DNA from 4 places in the Ruegeria sp. YTSC004 genome. Region 1 is predicted to be linked to each of the others. Evidence: riboswitches for the same ligand, from Rfam matches in the RefSeq annotation. Region 1 holds a riboswitch; each other region holds the start of a gene.
What was found. Region 1 has a riboswitch for cobalamin ahead of AC2FFP_RS22085 (metal ABC transporter ATP-binding protein). Riboswitches for the same ligand answer to the same signal wherever they lie in the genome.
Positions count from the first base shown of each region.

Region 2: it holds a riboswitch for cobalamin, as region 1 does, so the genes downstream of both, AC2FFP_RS15445 (hypothetical protein) here and AC2FFP_RS22085 (metal ABC transporter ATP-binding protein) in region 1, are expected to answer to the same signal.
Region 3: it holds a riboswitch for cobalamin, as region 1 does, so the genes downstream of both, AC2FFP_RS17145 (DUF1636 family protein) here and AC2FFP_RS22085 (metal ABC transporter ATP-binding protein) in region 1, are expected to answer to the same signal.
Region 4: it holds a riboswitch for cobalamin, as region 1 does, so the genes downstream of both, AC2FFP_RS12705 (DUF1636 family protein) here and AC2FFP_RS22085 (metal ABC transporter ATP-binding protein) in region 1, are expected to answer to the same signal.

Region 1 is NZ_JBXWMJ010000021.1:10,639-14,837, reverse strand. Features, by position in the region: gene AC2FFP_RS22090 (acyltransferase family protein) at 1-1,603, opposite strand, end outside; cobalamin riboswitch at 1,979-2,189, shown strand; gene AC2FFP_RS22085 (metal ABC transporter ATP-binding protein) at 2,329-3,177, shown strand; gene AC2FFP_RS22080 (metal ABC transporter permease) at 3,170-4,072, shown strand; gene AC2FFP_RS22075 (metal ABC transporter solute-binding protein, Zn/Mn family) at 4,069-4,199, shown strand, end outside.
Region 2 is NZ_JBXWMJ010000008.1:145,327-149,525, forward strand. Features, by position in the region: gene AC2FFP_RS15435 (DNA polymerase III subunit gamma/tau) at 1-909, opposite strand, end outside; gene AC2FFP_RS15440 (protein-tyrosine phosphatase family protein) at 1,067-1,564, shown strand; gene AC2FFP_RS15445 (hypothetical protein) at 1,572-1,979, opposite strand; cobalamin riboswitch at 2,064-2,283, opposite strand; gene AC2FFP_RS15450 (alpha/beta hydrolase family protein) at 2,428-3,285, shown strand; gene rsgA (ribosome small subunit-dependent GTPase A) at 3,294-4,199, opposite strand, start outside.
Region 3 is NZ_JBXWMJ010000009.1:219,113-223,311, forward strand. Features, by position in the region: gene cobN (cobaltochelatase subunit CobN) at 1-760, opposite strand, end outside; gene cobW (cobalamin biosynthesis protein CobW) at 764-1,819, opposite strand; gene AC2FFP_RS17145 (DUF1636 family protein) at 1,816-2,205, opposite strand; cobalamin riboswitch at 2,289-2,498, opposite strand; gene AC2FFP_RS17150 (hypothetical protein) at 3,070-3,240, shown strand; gene AC2FFP_RS17155 (hypothetical protein) at 3,483-4,199, opposite strand, start outside.
Region 4 is NZ_JBXWMJ010000006.1:153,043-157,241, forward strand. Features, by position in the region: gene AC2FFP_RS12690 (FecCD family ABC transporter permease) at 1-368, opposite strand, end outside; gene AC2FFP_RS12695 (ABC transporter substrate-binding protein) at 370-1,320, opposite strand; gene AC2FFP_RS12700 (ABC transporter ATP-binding protein) at 1,331-2,116, opposite strand; gene AC2FFP_RS12705 (DUF1636 family protein) at 2,113-2,469, opposite strand; cobalamin riboswitch at 2,571-2,776, opposite strand; gene AC2FFP_RS12710 (bifunctional enoyl-CoA hydratase/phosphate acetyltransferase) at 2,971-4,199, shown strand, end outside.

The DNA.
Region 1 (4,199 bases):
CTCGGTCCGCAGAAATAATGTCTCCATTTTGATCGAAAACATGGATCTGATTCCCATTTGTGGTCGCGTAGCTGATGATATCGACATACAAACCAGCCGGTATGACCGACGCATTCTGCCTGTTTGCCTCAACTATTTCTTCGAATACCTTCGTCGTATAGTTTGGCCGACCATATCTGGGCAGTAAGGTGAATGCATTGAGATTGTAACCAAAGTGTTTGGGGCCGACGAAGACGATATTGTGTTGCGCGGCAAGCCCGTTTTCAAGAAAGAGTTTGCAAGCGCCAGAAAGGTTGACGATTGGCAAGAAAGTCGCGTCAGCATTTTGTATCAAAGATTTTGTGTCATCGTCCCAAAGCCTGGGCTCGCAAACATTGAGCGCGTCGCGATAAATTAGATTTGCATCCTTCATTATGCCCATCTCAATGAGAATATTCGCAAAATCACGGGCCTGACTGTTTCCGACAATCAAAACGTTGATGCCGCTGTTCGTATCAAACTTATCTGCGTCGTATTGGCTGATGCGGTGATTATACCAAATGTGCATCCCCGCTGCGACCTCTCGATCCGTGTCGAAAACGCGTGTAGGGAAGCCTTGGCCGAGATACAGCGAAAGCCCAACAGCACACAGCGTTGCGGTCACTGCGGTGCACGAAACAACAAGGCGTGAAAGAGAGATCGCGTTTTTGTTGCGAAACGGTTGTTCGACAAAACGCCAGGTCAGATAGGACAAAAGGAATGCAAATGGTATCAAGCTGGCAAGAAAATACGGGCTGGGTTCCTCAAAGCTCGCAATGCGCGCAAATGCGAAAATTGGTTGGTGCCAGAGATACAGGCTGTAGCTGATCAGGCCAATGCCAACCAGAATTCTGATGCTCAGCAGTTTGGCGACAAAAGTGCCTTCCTTTGCATAGAGGAGAACGAGCAAAGACCCGACGACCGGAACGGCTGTCAGGTATGACGGGTGTTGCATGGTCCCGTCAAAGATCACCATAGATGCAATCACCGCTATAAGGCCAAGTAGCGAAAGACTGTTGCTCGCTCTAACCTTGCGCTTATTTTCCCAACATGCCCCCAATGCACCGAATCCGAGTTCCCAGGCGCGTGTATGCAGAAGATAAAATGTGCTCTCCGGGTGGGTTTGAACCAACAGTACGCTCGCCAGGAAACTGGACCCGATGATAGCCCAAACCAGCAGATCCGTTCTGTGTTTAAGTACCGGGTACAGGGCCATAAGCAAAAGCGGAAAAACTATGTAAAACTGTTCTTCAACTGCCAGGCTCCATGTGTGAACCAGAGGTTTGAACTCGGACGCGAGGTCCCAGTATCCACTTGTTAGCGTGAGAAGAACATTATTCAGAGAGAACATCGTGGCCACGACACTCTGGCCGAAGTTTTCCAGTGGATCGGGCAGCATGGTAAACCAAGCGATAGGAATACACACCAGTACGACGACACTCAGGGCAGGCAAGATCCGTCGGTCCCGACGCTCGTAGAACTTCAAAAGAAAGAAGCTATTTTTTCCAAGATCATCAAGGATAATAGAGGTTATTAGATATCCGCTGATAACGAAGAAAACGTCTACGCCAAAAAAAACCTCCACTGAACAGGCTTATGCCGGAATGAAAAAGAACCACTGGTAAAACTGCAATGCTGCGAAGGCCATCAATTTCTTTCCGTTACAGCATTTAATCAAAACCCACTCTTGTATTTTGTGCTCGGGCCTGTGAGCTTTCGAAGCGTATCTGTCGTCAAGAGTGTGTCGAGGAACTTTGAGCCGCCGCAGCCAATCGAACAAAGTATTGGCAGGTTTATGCGTTCCGGTCGTTGCAAGACCCAGGCTGAAAACTTCTGAGTGAGCCCCGCGAAGTCACTGCCATTGCTAGCACCCTTATCGTAGAATTTTTTTGGCCGATTGGAGCCTGGTACAAATTGCCATCACCGATTGGTTCGCGCTCTTGTCGAATCAAATCAATTCGTATTTGGTCCACGTGATGGTTCCCGACTGTATTCTGCGGTCAGGGATAAAAGGGAATACGGTGCGGTTCTGTGAAAAGACCAATTCCGTGACTGCCCCCGCAACTGTAGGCGGCGAGCGACCCGAGATCGTCCACTGGGCAATAGCCTGGGAAGGATCGGGACAGCTTTGACCCGCAAGTCAGGAGACCTGCCATCCGAAATTTATGAACCTGGGCGGGGTGTCCCAGAGGGAGATGACAATGTTTCAAGCGGTCCGTACCGTGCACGAACTTGCGCTCGCTTTGCCCCTGTCCGAACACAGGAGGCGTTGCCGTTGTCATTGCAAAAAGCTGACACCCAAAGGGGTAAGTGCTTGACGGAATTCAGTGTTCCGGTGCTGGTCGCGGGGGCTCTGGCGCTGTCGGCGATCTTGTGGCTCGCGATTTACGCGGTGATTTGATGTCGGCCGTTTTACAAATCCGCGATCTGACGTTGGGCTACCGCGACCTGACATTGTTTCACCGCCTCTCCATGGATATCGCGGCTGGGACAACCCTGGCCGTTCTTGGTGCGAACGGGTCGGGCAAGAGCACTTTTGTAAAGATGCTGCTGGGCTTGATGGATCCGCTTTCGGGCAGTTTGACTTGGCCGCAGGGCCGTCCTGGTGACATCGGTTACCTGGCGCAGATGACCGAATTCGACCGCCGATTTCCCATCCGTGTGAGGGATCTTGCCGCGATGGGGGCCTGGCGCGGCTTTGGTTATCGTACCGGGCTGGACGCCGCGGCGCGTGACCGGATGGCCGCCGCGCTGGATGAGGCCGGGGTACTGGATATCGCTGACCGGCCTCTGCATATGCTATCGGGCGGGCAACTGCAGCGCGCGCTGTTCGCGCGAGTTATCATGCAGGACGCGCCGCTGATCCTGCTGGATGAACCGTTTGCCGCCGTCGACCAAAGTACTGAGGCGCATCTGCTGTCGATTATACGCCGATGGCGCGATGAGGGGCGCGCGGTGGTTTTGGTGGTGCACGATCTTTCCTCGGTACTGGACTATTGCAGCCACGCGCTGCTTTTGGGCGGGCAAGAGGCGACCCATGGACCGGTGAATGACGTTCTGACACCAGACCGGCTGGTTGCGCAAGGATACCTCTCGGAAAGTCAGGCGTCCTGGATGTTCCGTGGCACCCATTCAACAGCGGAGCACGCCAATGTATGACCTGATCGTCGAAATGTGGAGCTTTGCCTTCATGCGTCGCGCTTTTGTGGCAACCACGGTTTTGTCGGCTTCGGTCGCGCCGGTTGGGGCATTTCTTGTTCTGCGTCGCCTATCGCTGGCTGGTGAGGCCATGGCCCATGCGATTACGCCAGGCATCGTCATCGGCTTTGTCACGGCGGGCTTGTCAGTCATGTCACTGCTGGTCGGAGGGCTTATCGCGGGTGTTGGCGTCGCCATTTTGACCGCCTTTCTCGCACGCCGGACGATCCTGCGCAGCGATGCCAGCCTTGCCTCGCTGTATCTGATCGCACTGGCGGTGGGTATCTTTATTCTGTCTGCAGCAGGGTCCGCAGTCCCACTAAAAAGCTTCCTGTTCGGATCAATCCTTGGGATCGACGACGCGTCGATGATCCTTGTCGGAGGGGTGGCGACGGTAACATTGTTGGCATTCGCCGTTCTGCTTCGTCCGCTGATTGTCAGCACCTGTGATCCGGTTTTCTTCGAAACTCAAACGCGCCGGCCGTGGCTGGTTGATCAGGGTTTTATGCTGCTGCTGGTTCTGAACCTGCTGGCGGCATTCAAAACGCTGGGCACGTTGATGGCCGTTGGCTTGATGATCCTGCCTGCGACCGCTGCGCGCTATTGGGCCAGTACGATCACCGGGCAACTGGTCCTGGGCTTTGTATTTGCCTTGTCCAGCTGCTGGATCGGCCTGACCCTGTCCTACCTGTTCCCGGACACGCCATCCGGCCCGGCGATCGTTTTGGTTGCCGGTGGGTTCTTTCTGTTCTCCGCCATTTTCGGTCCCCTTGGTTTTGGCAGACGGATGCGCAAACCGTCTGTTTCCAAAGACATCCCCATTGCCCAAATTCAACAAGAAGAGAGAGCACAATGACTCTTGTAAAGTCACTCTACACCGGCATCGCCTCTGTGTCGTTTGCTTTGGCTGCATTGCCGACCGTTGCGGCAGAAGGCAACGTCAAGATCGTCGCCAGCTTTTCGATCCTCGGCGACATGGTCGA
Region 2 (4,199 bases), on a different contig from region 1:
AACCCAATGGGTGATCTCGGCCAGATCGCGCAGCACGGCCAGCGGGTCGGCCCCTTCGGCATACTGGCCGCTCAACTCAGTCAATGCCCCAGCCGCATCGCCACGCAGGATCATGTCCATCAGATCCAGCACGCGCCCGCGATCTGCAAGGCCCAACATTGCCCGAACCTGATCGGCGCTGGTTTCCCCTGCACCATGTGAGATCGCCTGATCCAACAGCGAGGTCGCATCGCGGGCAGAGCCTTCGGCCGCACGTGTGATCAAAGCAAGCGCGTCTTCGGCGATCTGTGCGTTTTCCGCCGCGGCGATCTTGTTGAGCAGACCGATCATATCTTCGGGTTCGATCCGCCGCAGGTCAAACCGCTGGCAGCGCGACAGCACTGTCACCGGGACCTTGCGGATTTCGGTCGTCGCAAAGATGAACTTCACATGCTCAGGCGGTTCCTCGAGCGTTTTGAGCAGCGCATTGAAGGCGCTGGTCGACAGCATGTGAACTTCGTCGATGATGTAAATCTTATAACGCGCACTGGCGGCACGATATCGGACACTGTCGATAATCTCGCGAATGTCGTTCACACCGGTCCGGCTGGCGGCGTCCATCTCCATCACGTCGACATGGCGTCCTTCCATGATGGCCACACAATGTTCGCACTGGCCGCAAGGTTCGGTCGTTGGCTTGCCTTCGCCATCGGGGCCGATGCAGTTCATACCTTTGGCGATAATCCGGGCAGTGGTGGTTTTGCCGGTGCCGCGAATACCGGTCATGATAAAGGCCTGCGCGATCCGATCCGCTTCGAACGCGTTTTTCAGCGTGCGTACCATTGCGTCCTGTCCAACCAGATCAGCAAAGGTTTCGGGGCGGTACTTGCGGGCAAGAACCTGATAGGCGGGGCTGGGCGTTTCGGTCATGTCTGCTCTGTCAGATTCGTGTCAGAAATGCAGCGTAGAGACCCGGGCCGCCCACGTCCACAGCAGGCTTTGTGGAATTTCGGTTTGGACAGCGTCTGTAAGCGGGATAAACCAGCTGTCAAAATTTGGTGGGCCGGTGGCAGTAGGAGCATTAGCTTTGGCAAAATTTGCGATCTACGCGCTGCCTGTTGGCTCAGGCATCTTGGCGCTGTCCCCCTTGCCGGGCGGCGGCGGTGGGTATGTCGACGATCTGAGGGTGATACAGGACTGGAACCCTGATCTGGTGATTTCAATGACCACCGAGGCCGAGATGCGGCAGGTCGGCGCAGGCGGTTTTGGTCGAGACGTTCAAAGCAGGTCCGCGACCTGGGTGCATCTTCCGGTCGAGGATTTTGGCACACCGCCCCTGCCAATCGAAACTCTTTGGCCCCAAGCCAGCGCAGCCGCCCGGCAGGTTCTGTCCGACGGTGGACGCGTGCTGGTGCATTGCCGGGGCGGTTGTGGGCGGTCGGGGATGGTCGCGCTGAGGCTCATGGTGGAAAGCGGCGAAGATCCAAACCACGCGCTAAACCGGCTGCGCTTGGCCCGACCATGCGCGGTGGAAACGGATGAGCAGATGGCTTGGGCCATGAAACCGGCCCAGAGCGATCAGTGAACTAGGATCAGGCCGTGGCTTGTTGAACAACCTGATGCGATGGACGCGGTGCAAGGGCCGATGCCTGAAGCATGGCGCAAGGCAAGGCCGCCAAAACACCAGCAGGCAGAGTGGAAAAGTCAGGGCCGAACATCATATCGGCGTATTCGTCCAGCGTGTCGGCTGAGTCGCCTGTGTTTGCCCCGCAATAGACCCTGATCCGGGCCGGGCTGGCGCGAAACCGTGCGGTGCAACCCTCATCGCAATGGGTCAGTTCGCTGGAGCCGTCCACCTCAAATTCGCTGGTCGTCATTGGTCGTGCTGTTGCCATCGCCTCGGCCAATGACCGAGCCATTTGGGCCAATGCGGGGCAGGTTTTCCCCGTTTTCTGGCACAGGGTGGCGGTGAATTCGTGGGTCGTTGTCTTCCAGATCATAATGCGCCCTCCGCGCGGTGAGCGGGGGACGTGGAACAGGGAACTCAGCGTACTGAAGGCCTGCCCGGACACCCCGCCCGAGTTTCGGTTTTTACTTTGATGGCAGGTCTCCTGACTTGCGGGTCATTGCTTTGCCGACCTTCCCAGCCTTTCGGCCAGTGGTATTTCGGCATTGCTTACCGCTTACAGTTGCGGGGGCAGTCGCGGCCTTGGTCCGTTCCGGCTTTGCCGGGCTGGACCGCACCGAGTTCCCTTTTCATCCCGCCCCAATATAAGGACGAGAACCATCACCTCATCGCTAGCGGTTGTAGGTGGCTTGAGTCAAGCGGGCTGTTTTCCATCGTTCAAGTGGACGCTTGGTCACTTTGAAAATCTGTTGACTCTAGTCGCGCAAAAGCGCCGATATGCCATATGTGAACCGAATAGTTCAGATGCTTGCGAGGGCACCATGTTGGACAACACTCCGGTCGTTTTGACCGAAGACTTCACGTTTTCTGCCGGAGAGGCCGAACTGTCGGCACGGCTGTATATGCCTGCCTCGGCACCTGATGTGGCGGTTGTAGTCCATGCAGCCACAGGCGTACCGCGCGACTATTACCAGCATTTTGCGCGGTGGTTGGTGGAAGAACAGGGTATGGCCTGTCTGACCTATGACTATCGCGATTTTGGCCACTCTCTACACGGGCGCCTGCGCGATTCGCAGGCCACGATGGCTGACTGGGCGTTGATCGACATGCCCGCTGCTCGCGCTGAAATGCGACGCAGATTTCCCGCCGCCCAGCAGTGGAGCATTGGCCATTCGGTGGGTGGAATGCTGGGGCCAATTCAGCCCGATATTGAGCAGATCGACCGGATGATCTGTGTCTGTTCAGGTTTGGTGACGGTATCCGACCACCCCTGGCCGTATCGCGCACTGGCGACAATGTTCTGGTATGCCCACCCGCCATTGCTGGTTAAGGCATTGGGATACCTGCCGGGCAAGGCACTTGGGTTCGGCTCGGACCTTCCGGCACGTGTCTACTGGCAGTGGCGTAAATGGTGCACCGCTGCGCTGAGCTACGTGCCGGATATCGGCAAAAGCCTTCCAGACGCCCGTTGGTCCGCGTCGGAAACACCTGTTGATCTGTTCACAATGGACGATGATCAGGTGGTGCCCCCGAACGCGGTTTGGCGCCTGGCCGATCTTTACGGTCCCAAAGCCCGCCGGCATCAGTTGTCGCCGAAAGACTTTGGATTGGCCGAGGTCGGTCACATCGGCGCATTTGCGCGCCGAAATGCAAACATATGGCCCCGGTTGATCGCCTGAGTCGGTATTTACAGATTTTTGCGGGATTTCTTGTCCTGCATCACCGATCGTACCATCTTACCAAAGGCCTTGTCGCGCGCACGAGACTGCGCCACGGTTTCCGAGTTCCTTTCATCCTCGCGCCGCAGTTTTCGCCAACGCTCTAGCCGCTCTGTGTCAAGGGATCCGGTGGAAATCGCATCCTGCACAGCGCATCCCGGCTCGGCCTGATGCTGACAATCGGAAAAGCGGCAGGTTTGGGCCAATTCCAGAATGTCGGAAAAGACCTCATCGACGCCATCTTGTGCATCCAGCAACCGCAAAGCCCGCATGCCGGGTGTATCGACCAGCCAGCCTCCGTTCCGCATCGGATGCAACGCGCGGGCAGTTGTCGTGTGCCGCCCGCGCGCGTCGTCCTCGCGAATACCGGACGTTGCCTCATCCAGACCAGTCATGGCGTTGACCAATGTTGTCTTGCCGACACCGGATGAGCCGACCATTGCGGCAGTCTGCCCGGTGGAGCACCAGGACAGAACTTGCTGCACGTCCAGGGCATCCAAAGCATTGATAGCCAGCACGGTCAAAAACGGAGCCAGCGACTCGGCTGCTTTGGAGAAATTATCAGGATCGGCGCAGGTATCGGCCTTGGTTAGAACGATCACCGGATAGCACCCGGCCTGGTGTGCCAAAGCCAAATACCGTTCCAGTCGGGCCAGATTGAAGTCAGCATTGCAGGAACTGACGATGAACAGCACATCCACATTAGCAGCAATCAACTGAGCCTGGGCCCCGGTTCCGGCGGCGCGGCGTTTCAAAAGGCTGCGGCGTTCCAGCAGCTGTTGAACGCGGTTATGATCATCCGCCAATACCCAGTCGCCGACGGCGAAGTCGCCCGTCGGCTGGGCCAGGGTGAGCAGAGGTGTTTCACCGTTGAT
Region 3 (4,199 bases), on a different contig from region 1:
TCTCGCGCAGCCAATCGGCGGCTGCAGGTGCTTTCAGCGAGGGAGCGAACATGCCTACAGCTTCGATGCCGCGTTCCCGCAATCGGCGGATCAGGGCTGCGACCGGGGCGGTGTCTGCAGATGTCAGATAAGCACGATAGAAAGTCACCAGAATACGCTTCGCGCCGCTCGAGAATGCTGTTTCGACCGGGACTACGCCACGATCCGGGCACCACGCGCCGCACTCTGGCAAGGTCTTAGCGCCCATCACCGGCCCGGCATAAAGCCCCGCCGCAAGCGCCATTTGAGCCAAGGCCGCTTGCGCCGCGACTTCGCCACCGGTGTCACACAGATGCGCAAGCCGCCGCAGGGTTGAGACGGGCAGGGTGGAGTAATCATCCAGCCGCGTATCCTCACGCCCATCGGCAGGTAGGACGGCCAGTGCGATCCCCTTGGATTGCGCCAGCGCCAGAACTTGCTGCAAGCCATAGGACCAGTAAGGCACGCCGCCGATCAAACGGATCAGAATGCCCTTGGCGCCCTCGAGCGTTTGCTCGACATAAGTGTCGACGGACAACGGGTGTTTCAGTGCTGTCAGGTTGGCCAGCCGCATTGTCGGCATTCGCCCTTCGGCCCCGCCACCGCGATGCCAGCCCGCCGCGAAAGCACCAAGGTCACTGTCCGAAAAGGACAGCACCACCAGATCCGCCGGACTTTGGCCCAGATCGGTCGGGGTCTCGGTTTCCTCGAGCCCGTGGCTTTCGCGGAAGACGACGTGCATGGCTTACTCGGCGGCCTCGGTCACGCCCACGAGGATATCGCGGATCGTGGCCTCTTTGATGTCGTCGTGTTCGGCGATGACCACCAGACGCGAACGGCGCTCTTCACCGGGTTCCCACGGGCGGTCATACTGGTGACGTACGCGGGCACCAACGGCCTGCACCAGCAGACGCATGGGTTTGCCCTGAACGGCGGCATAGCCTTTGACGCGCAGGATGTTCAGCTCATTGGCCAGACGTTCGATATTGGCGACCAGTTGGGCCGGGTCGGTCTGTTCAGGTAACTCGACGATGATGCTTTCGAAATCGTCGTGTTCGTGGTCGTGATGGCCATCGTGATGCGACGGACGGGCATCCATGTCATCCTCGGCGGCCGCTTCCAGCCCCAGCACGACGCGCACGTCTACGGCACCTTCGGCGACTTCGACCACTGGCAGCGGACGCGGAGCTTCGGCGGCGATGACTTCTTTGGCTTTCGCCACACCTTCGGCGCCCGCCAGATCGGGTTTTGTCAGCAGGATGATGTCGGCGCACGAGATCTGATCCTCGAACACCTCTGACAGGGGCGTTTCGTGGTCGATCGAGTCATCAGCCAGGCGCTGGGCGTCCACGGCTTCGACACTCGGAGCGAAGCGCCCGGCGGCGACGGCCTCGGCATCGGCCAGAGCGATCACACCGTCAACGGTGATCTTAGAACGGATATCCGGCCAGTCGAACGCCTTCAGCAGCGGCTTCGGCAGCGCCAGACCAGAGGTTTCAATCAGAATGTGATCGGGGCGCGGCTCCAGCGCCATCAGTGCCTCGATGGTCGGAATGAAGTCATCGGCTACGGTGCAGCAGATGCAGCCATTGGCCAGTTCCATGATGTTTTCCGCCGGGCAATCCGGAATGGCGCAGGATTTCAGGATATCGCCATCGACGCCAACATCGCCAAATTCATTGACGACCACAGCCAGACGCTTGCCCTGCGGGTTCTGCATCAGGTGCTTGACCAGCGTGGTCTTGCCCGAGCCCAGAAAGCCGGTGATCACGGTGACGGGAAGTTTTTCAAGATTGCTCATTTCAGGGCTCCAATCGGGGGAATGCGGGCCGCACAGTTTTTGCGGAAATGTTCGGGGCGCTCACGCCATTTCACCAGACCGTCTTCAGCGGCCAGATATTTGGTGACGCCTTCGACGATGGTCTCGACATGGTCGGCCTCGTCGAGGTTTTCATAGACGAAGGTCCATCGGGACGGGCCACCACGCAAAACGATCGAACATCCCTGATCACAGTTCGACAGGCATTCCACCGGCTTCAGGTCCACGCCGTCAGGCAAACCCGCCTGTTCAAGCGCTGTGTGCAGCAAAGTGCCGGGTCGCTGAGCGTCATCTTCGATGGGCAACCCACGGCGGCATGTCGTGCAGACCAGTAATTCGACTGGTGCGGTCTCGGTCACGTCTCTCATCCCCCTAATCCTTTGTACGGGGGACGGGGTTTCATGCGGGCCACGTGTGCGACATGGACCCGACACCGGAACACCCCGCCCGGTTTCAACTTCGGGTGCTGGCAGGTCTCCCGGCTTGCGGATGTCAGAGCGTTTGCCCTGTCGGATGTCCCGCCTTCCCGGCCTATTGGGCCAGTGGCTTTGGGCACCCTCTCCGGTCACGGTCGCGGGGGCGGCTGTGCTTGGCGATGACATCGCTGGCACATTCCCTTTTCATCCATCCGAGGATGGACACCAACGCATGCGACATGCGGCACGGGCAGGGGGCTTGTCAAGCACGACTGAGGATTGAAAACCGGTTAAGTCAGAAAAGCGACCAGCCGAAGTCAGTCAGCGGCATCCGATGCGATCCGATCACGAAGCCAGGAGCAAAACAGCCCCGCAGCCGCGGATGATTGAGCGCTTCCGGGCTTGGCAATCAGGTAGTGCGGTTGTGCAAACGGAATCGCTGGACCGGCAATCGCAACAGGCGCGCCTTGGGCAATCGCGTTCTGTGCGAACCTTTGGGCAATATTAAGGAAGCGGGCAAAGGCGCGACAAAGACAAAGCACATCCCTCTACCACTGTCGCATTGTGCGTCGCGCCGTTTGTTCGCGGGAAAAGATTTGGCACGTGTGGCATTACTTTCAAACCGCTTCGACATTTAACCCCGGACATCAACGGCGACGGTTATGCTGTTCCAGAAGCCAGTAGGAACATGATACCCAAGTGTATACGCCCGAATTTGCGAAAGCAGCGCAGAAAGCTAAGTGTTTGAAAAAGAAGTGGAGGCGAGTACCAATTTCGAACTTGCGTAAAGGAATTAAATTTCTTAATAAATAACAATTGTTTAGTGAGATTTTATCGGTACGTGGGCTTGCGAATGTTGCGGGATTGTTGGTTGAAATTGTTCATTGGCTTAACGCCATCAAGGATGATGCTCGATTTTTGGTTCAAGTGGATTTTGGTGCAATGATCACAGCAACGCTGATTGCTTTCAGGCGCGTCGCAGCCTGAATGCGCCGTCACTCGACCTTCCGCCCGTCAAGATATGAGCCGGTGTTCGGATACCTTGAACGCTGCTTCAATAGCTGCACGATTTCGTCGGCAACAACTGCCATTTTGTCATTTGAAAGATTCTGATGCCGGTTTGCCAGAGTAGTCAGTAGTATACGTAATTCTTCATCCGGAATGGAGCTGTCTAGAGCCACCGACATAATGCTGGGGCTTACAACGCGTGCTAAAACAGTTGAGCGCCGTTAGACAATTGCTCCCGGATCGAACGTCGCGTTCTGGAGGTGTCTAAACCTGGTTCGTTCGTGAAGGTAAGTGTCGTGAGCGAACTTTTCCTCCGGTAGTCGTTTCTCTGCGATCTTCCGATGGAACCTTACAAGTCTAGCAACGTCTTTGACTACAGTGGTGGTCGTTTTCAGTACATCCAGCTTTTTGTCCGAACGGATGTATTCTCGAGCGTCCGCTTTGCACTTGAAACCTGCGAAAAGCAAAGCGTTTGAATCGAGTAGCAGTCGCACCGTGCGACTTTCCCCCATCGAAATGGTTATGCCAGGCTCCACCAAATGATGATGTAGAATAAAGTTCCTTAGACCCATGGCAAAACTATGCGCGCCGGAGTTCTTCCCGATTACCCTTCCAATTCCCCGGGTGTAAGATTCACTGTTTTCCAGCTTGGAGTATTTTCGGATACGTCTGCAAACATCTACGTATGAAGCATAAAGCGCAGAGAATGTTAAAAGATTGGATGTTGCCTTAGATTGTTCTCGAGCATACGCAGAGTTATCTGAGCGCTTGAACTCAAGAACGGTGTCCATCCCTGCCGTAGCCGCATTCAAACCAAGGCTTGCTTCCAGCATTGCGGCATGCACCCTTTCTAAGTTCTCCGGTGCGGTATGAACTTTATGGTAAGGGGAAAAGCGCAATGCGTAATTCCACGATTCCTCTTGCAGCTTTGAAGTGTA
Region 4 (4,199 bases), on a different contig from region 1:
GGCAGGGTCCAAAAGCCCAGCACATCTCCGGTTACTGTAATGACAAAGACTGCTCCCGCCGCAGCGCCAGAGGACAGGCCGAACAGAAACGGGTCCGCCAGATCGTTGCGTGTGGTGGTTTGCAGGACAACGCCGACGATGCCCAGCCCGGCACCGATCACGGCGGCAAACAGCGCGCGTGGTAAGCGCAGGTCAAACACGATGCGGTGGAGCGGAGACATTTCCCCTTCCACCATCCCCGTGCCCAATAAGACACCCGCCAGTGCGTCAGAGGCCGGAATGGATGTGGTCCCGTAGACCGTTGAGGTTAGCAAAAGGGCGGCCAATACAGCCGCCCCCAGCAAGAGTGTAAGGCCAAGTCGGCCCATATCAGTTCAGGCCCGGGTGCATGGCTTTGGCCATTTTCGAAATTGCTTCGATATTTGCCGGTCCGGGTGTCAGTTCCTCGTAGCGCAGACCAATCCAGCGTTCGTTCTTGACCGCGTCCGTCTGAGACATCACGGGATGGTCCTTTAGGAACTTGAAGGTATCTGCGGCGCCATTTCCAGTTTGATAATCAAGTAAAACCAGGAATTCCGGGTTCGAAGCGGCGACAGCCTCCCACGAGGAACGTCCCCAGCTGGTGTCCATGTCATGGGTGACGTTCTCGCCGCCAGCGGCAGCAATCATCGCGTCGGGAATGGCAAACTTGCCAGCCGTAAACGGGGCATCGGCGGGGCCGTCCAGCAGGAAAACGCGGGGTTTCGGCAGGTCGGCTGTCTGTGTTTCAATTGCGGACAGTTCCTCTTTCCAGCCGGAAACCAGCTCTTCTGCCTTGTCTTCAACGCGCATGACTTTGCCCAAGCGAAGGACGTCCGTGAACAGCAAGTCCATGCTGGCTTCGGGGCGATCCTTATCCAGATGTACGCAGCTTTCCGTCAGGATCATCGTTTTGATGCCAAACGGCGCAAGCGTGTCGGGGGTCACGTCACCGCCCGGCTTCATGCCATAGTACCAGCCCGCAAAGAAAAGGTCGGGTTCGACAGCGACCAGATTTTCTACTGTTGGATACTTGGGCGCAAGTTCCGGGATGTCGCCGCGCAGGGTTTCAAACTCGGGGCTGGTTTTGTACCAGCCGGTGATGCCCGTCAGGCCCACGATCTTGTCCTGCAAACCCAGTGCAAAAGCCATGTCGGTCATGTTCATGTCGTGCACGACCAGCCGCTCGGGCTGAGTTTCAAACACCATCGGCTCGCCACAATTGTCGACAGTGATCTCGTGCGCTGTTACGGCACTTGCAAGGCCGCTGATCAGTGCTGCGCACCAGAGAGTTTTGTTCATGTTGTTTTTCCTAGTTTGAGGTAGTGGTTCTTCGGATATCCAGTGCCGGGATCATGCGGCCTTCGTGCTGAAAGCTAAGAAAATCGACACCAAACGTTTCACGGACCCTTTCGGGTGTCAGCACTTCGTGCACCGGGCCGAAACCGGTCAGGCGCGTGGATTTCATCAACGCGACATGGGTCGCGAATTCGGGGATCATGACCAGATCATGGACGATCATGACGACCGTAATGCCCAGCTCGGCCACCAACGACAGCATGCGTCCCTTGGCGTCCGGGTCCAGATGGTTCGTCGGCTCATCCAAAAACAGCAGTGAGGGGTTCTGCGCCAGCGCCCTTGCGATATGAGCACGCTGGCGTTCCCCGCCAGATAGCACGGCCATCCGTTTGTCTGCGAGGGCGACGAGTCCGGTCAGTTTCAGGATGCGGTCCAATTCCAAGGCGTGCTCAGCGGCAGATCGGTCGGCACGGATCGGGATTTGCCCGAGGGCCACGTAGTCGCGCAGAAACAAACGCCCGTCCGGCGATTCCTGCTGACTGACTACGGCGATCATTCGGGCGCGGTCCATCGCCGAAAGCTGCCGAAGACTGCGCCCCTTTACCAAAACGTCCCCCAGCACAATCTCTTCACCGCCGCACAAAAGATTCAGCAACGTTGTCTTGCCCGCACCGTTTGGGCCCGCAATTGCCAGGGTTGCCCCTTCATTCAGTTCGAAATTGACGTTTTGCAGCAGTACGTCGCCGTTCAGGGCGTAATACTCCAGCCCGCGCGCCTCAAGGAAAGCTCCGCAGGTCATGCGCTTGTCTCCAGCTTTAGCCGTGGCAGGCGCGCCAGGATCTTATCAAGAAGGGCAGGCGGGCGCTGCGATGCGTTGGTCCAACCGTCACCGCTGCGATGGTATTGACGTGCAAATTCGGCCAAAGCATCCAAGTCCTCAGCCGATTGGATGTCACCGAAAAGGTACTGCGCTTTGTCGAATGCCTGAAACCCGACGGTTGTGGGCCGACCGCAACCGGCCATGCAGGAAACGCTGCGGATGCCAAAACTGGATGGAAGCTTGCTTGCAAGCGCAGCGCGCAATGAATCCGCCCGGTCAGAGCCCTCGCAGGTCTCGCAAATCAGAAGGAAATGATCAGGACTGATCGACATGGCCCACTCCGCCTGTTGCCAAGCGCGGACAGAAGGTGCCAATCATGTCATCACGTCTTAGACGTGTCATAAAGCCTCCTTCCAGGACGCCCCGCCCCGGGTTGGTTGAACATCGGATGGTAGGTCTCCTGACTTGCGGGTCGTGGCTTGGCCATCCTTCCCGACCCATTTGGGGTCAGTGGGTATTTGGCGTCGCTCACCGCTTACAGTTGCGGGGGCAGTCACGGACTTGGCGCTTGTTGGCAACCTCACCGTATTCCCTTTTCATCCCTTGGCGAACCACAGGGAACCATCGCGGTGATGCTTGCCCGAGTTCCGATTTTGGGTCAAGCGATAATACTCAGCGCCCCACGCACAGAGGTCATTTGTCATTTGCCAACGATCTGACTACGCTGCATCGCAGAAATGTAGGGGCAAAGGTGGATATGTTCTGGTTCCGGGGGGGGCGAACATCCAATGTTTGAAACGACGAACGCACATTCAAAAACAAAGCCAGGCAAGATGAAAATTCAAGAAAACAGAACCTATTCTCAACTGAAGGTAGGCGACAAGGCGCAGGTCACCCGATTGTGCACCGTGGACGACTTGTACGCGTTTGCCTCCGCTTCGGGCGACCACAACCCGCTGAACCTGGCAGCCTATGACGGTGATGGAGATGGGCGCCCCGAGGCTGTCGCGCCCGCTTTGTGGCCTGCTGGTCTGGTGGCCGCAGTCATTGGGAACATCTTGCCGGGGGCCGGTACGCAAACACGTCGGGCGGATCTGAGTTTTCATGCTTCGGTTTTGGCGGGCGAAGAACTGACTGCCTTTGTGGCTGTTACAGAAAAGCGTGAAGACGGCGACCTGACCTGTTCCGCCGAAGTGCGCCGGGTCGGGGATAACGCATTGATCCTAAGCGGCACCGTACAGGTCACGCCACCGTCGCGGCATTTGACCTTCGACTCGGTCGAGGTACCGGGACTGATCGTTCAGCGTCACCGGCACTTCGACGCTTTGTTGGAAAAGGCACGTCCTCTGGACCCGATGGCCACAGCGATCGTCGCCCCGGAAGAGCCGAATTCGCTAGGCGGGGCATTGCTCGCGTTGGAAAACGGCATCATTACTCCGATTTTGGTGGGCGACCCGGACAAAATCACCGCCGCTGCCGCCCAGCTTGGGGCCGATTTGTCCGGAGTGGAAATCATTGAAGCGCGAGACCACGAAGTGGCCGCCCAACGCGCGGTCGGACTGGTCGTTGAAGGTAAGGCCCGGATGCTGATGAAAGGTCACTTGCACACAGATGTCCTTCTACGCGCCGTTCTTCGCCGCGAAAACGGCCTGAGGACCGGGCGACGCTTGTCGCATGTGTTCGTCATGGACGTGCCGGGCATGTCCCGGCCCATCATGGTTACTGATGCGGCGGTGAATATTGCACCGGATCTCGAAACCAAGGCCGATATTGTTCAGAACGCCATCCATCTTGCGCATTCTATTGGCATCGAGATGCCCAAGGTTGGCGTCTTGTCGGCGGTTGAGACCATCAACCCGCATTTACCGTCGTCTGTCGATGCGGCGCTGTTGTCGAAAATGGCCGAGCGTGGACAAATCACCGGCGGGCTGGTCGATGGCCCTCTGGCAATGGACAATGCGGTTGATCTGAACGCCGCGCGGACAAAAGGCATCACCTCACCGGTCGCGGGGGTCGCAGACATTCTGGTTGTTCCGAATATCGAAGCCGGCAACATGGTAGC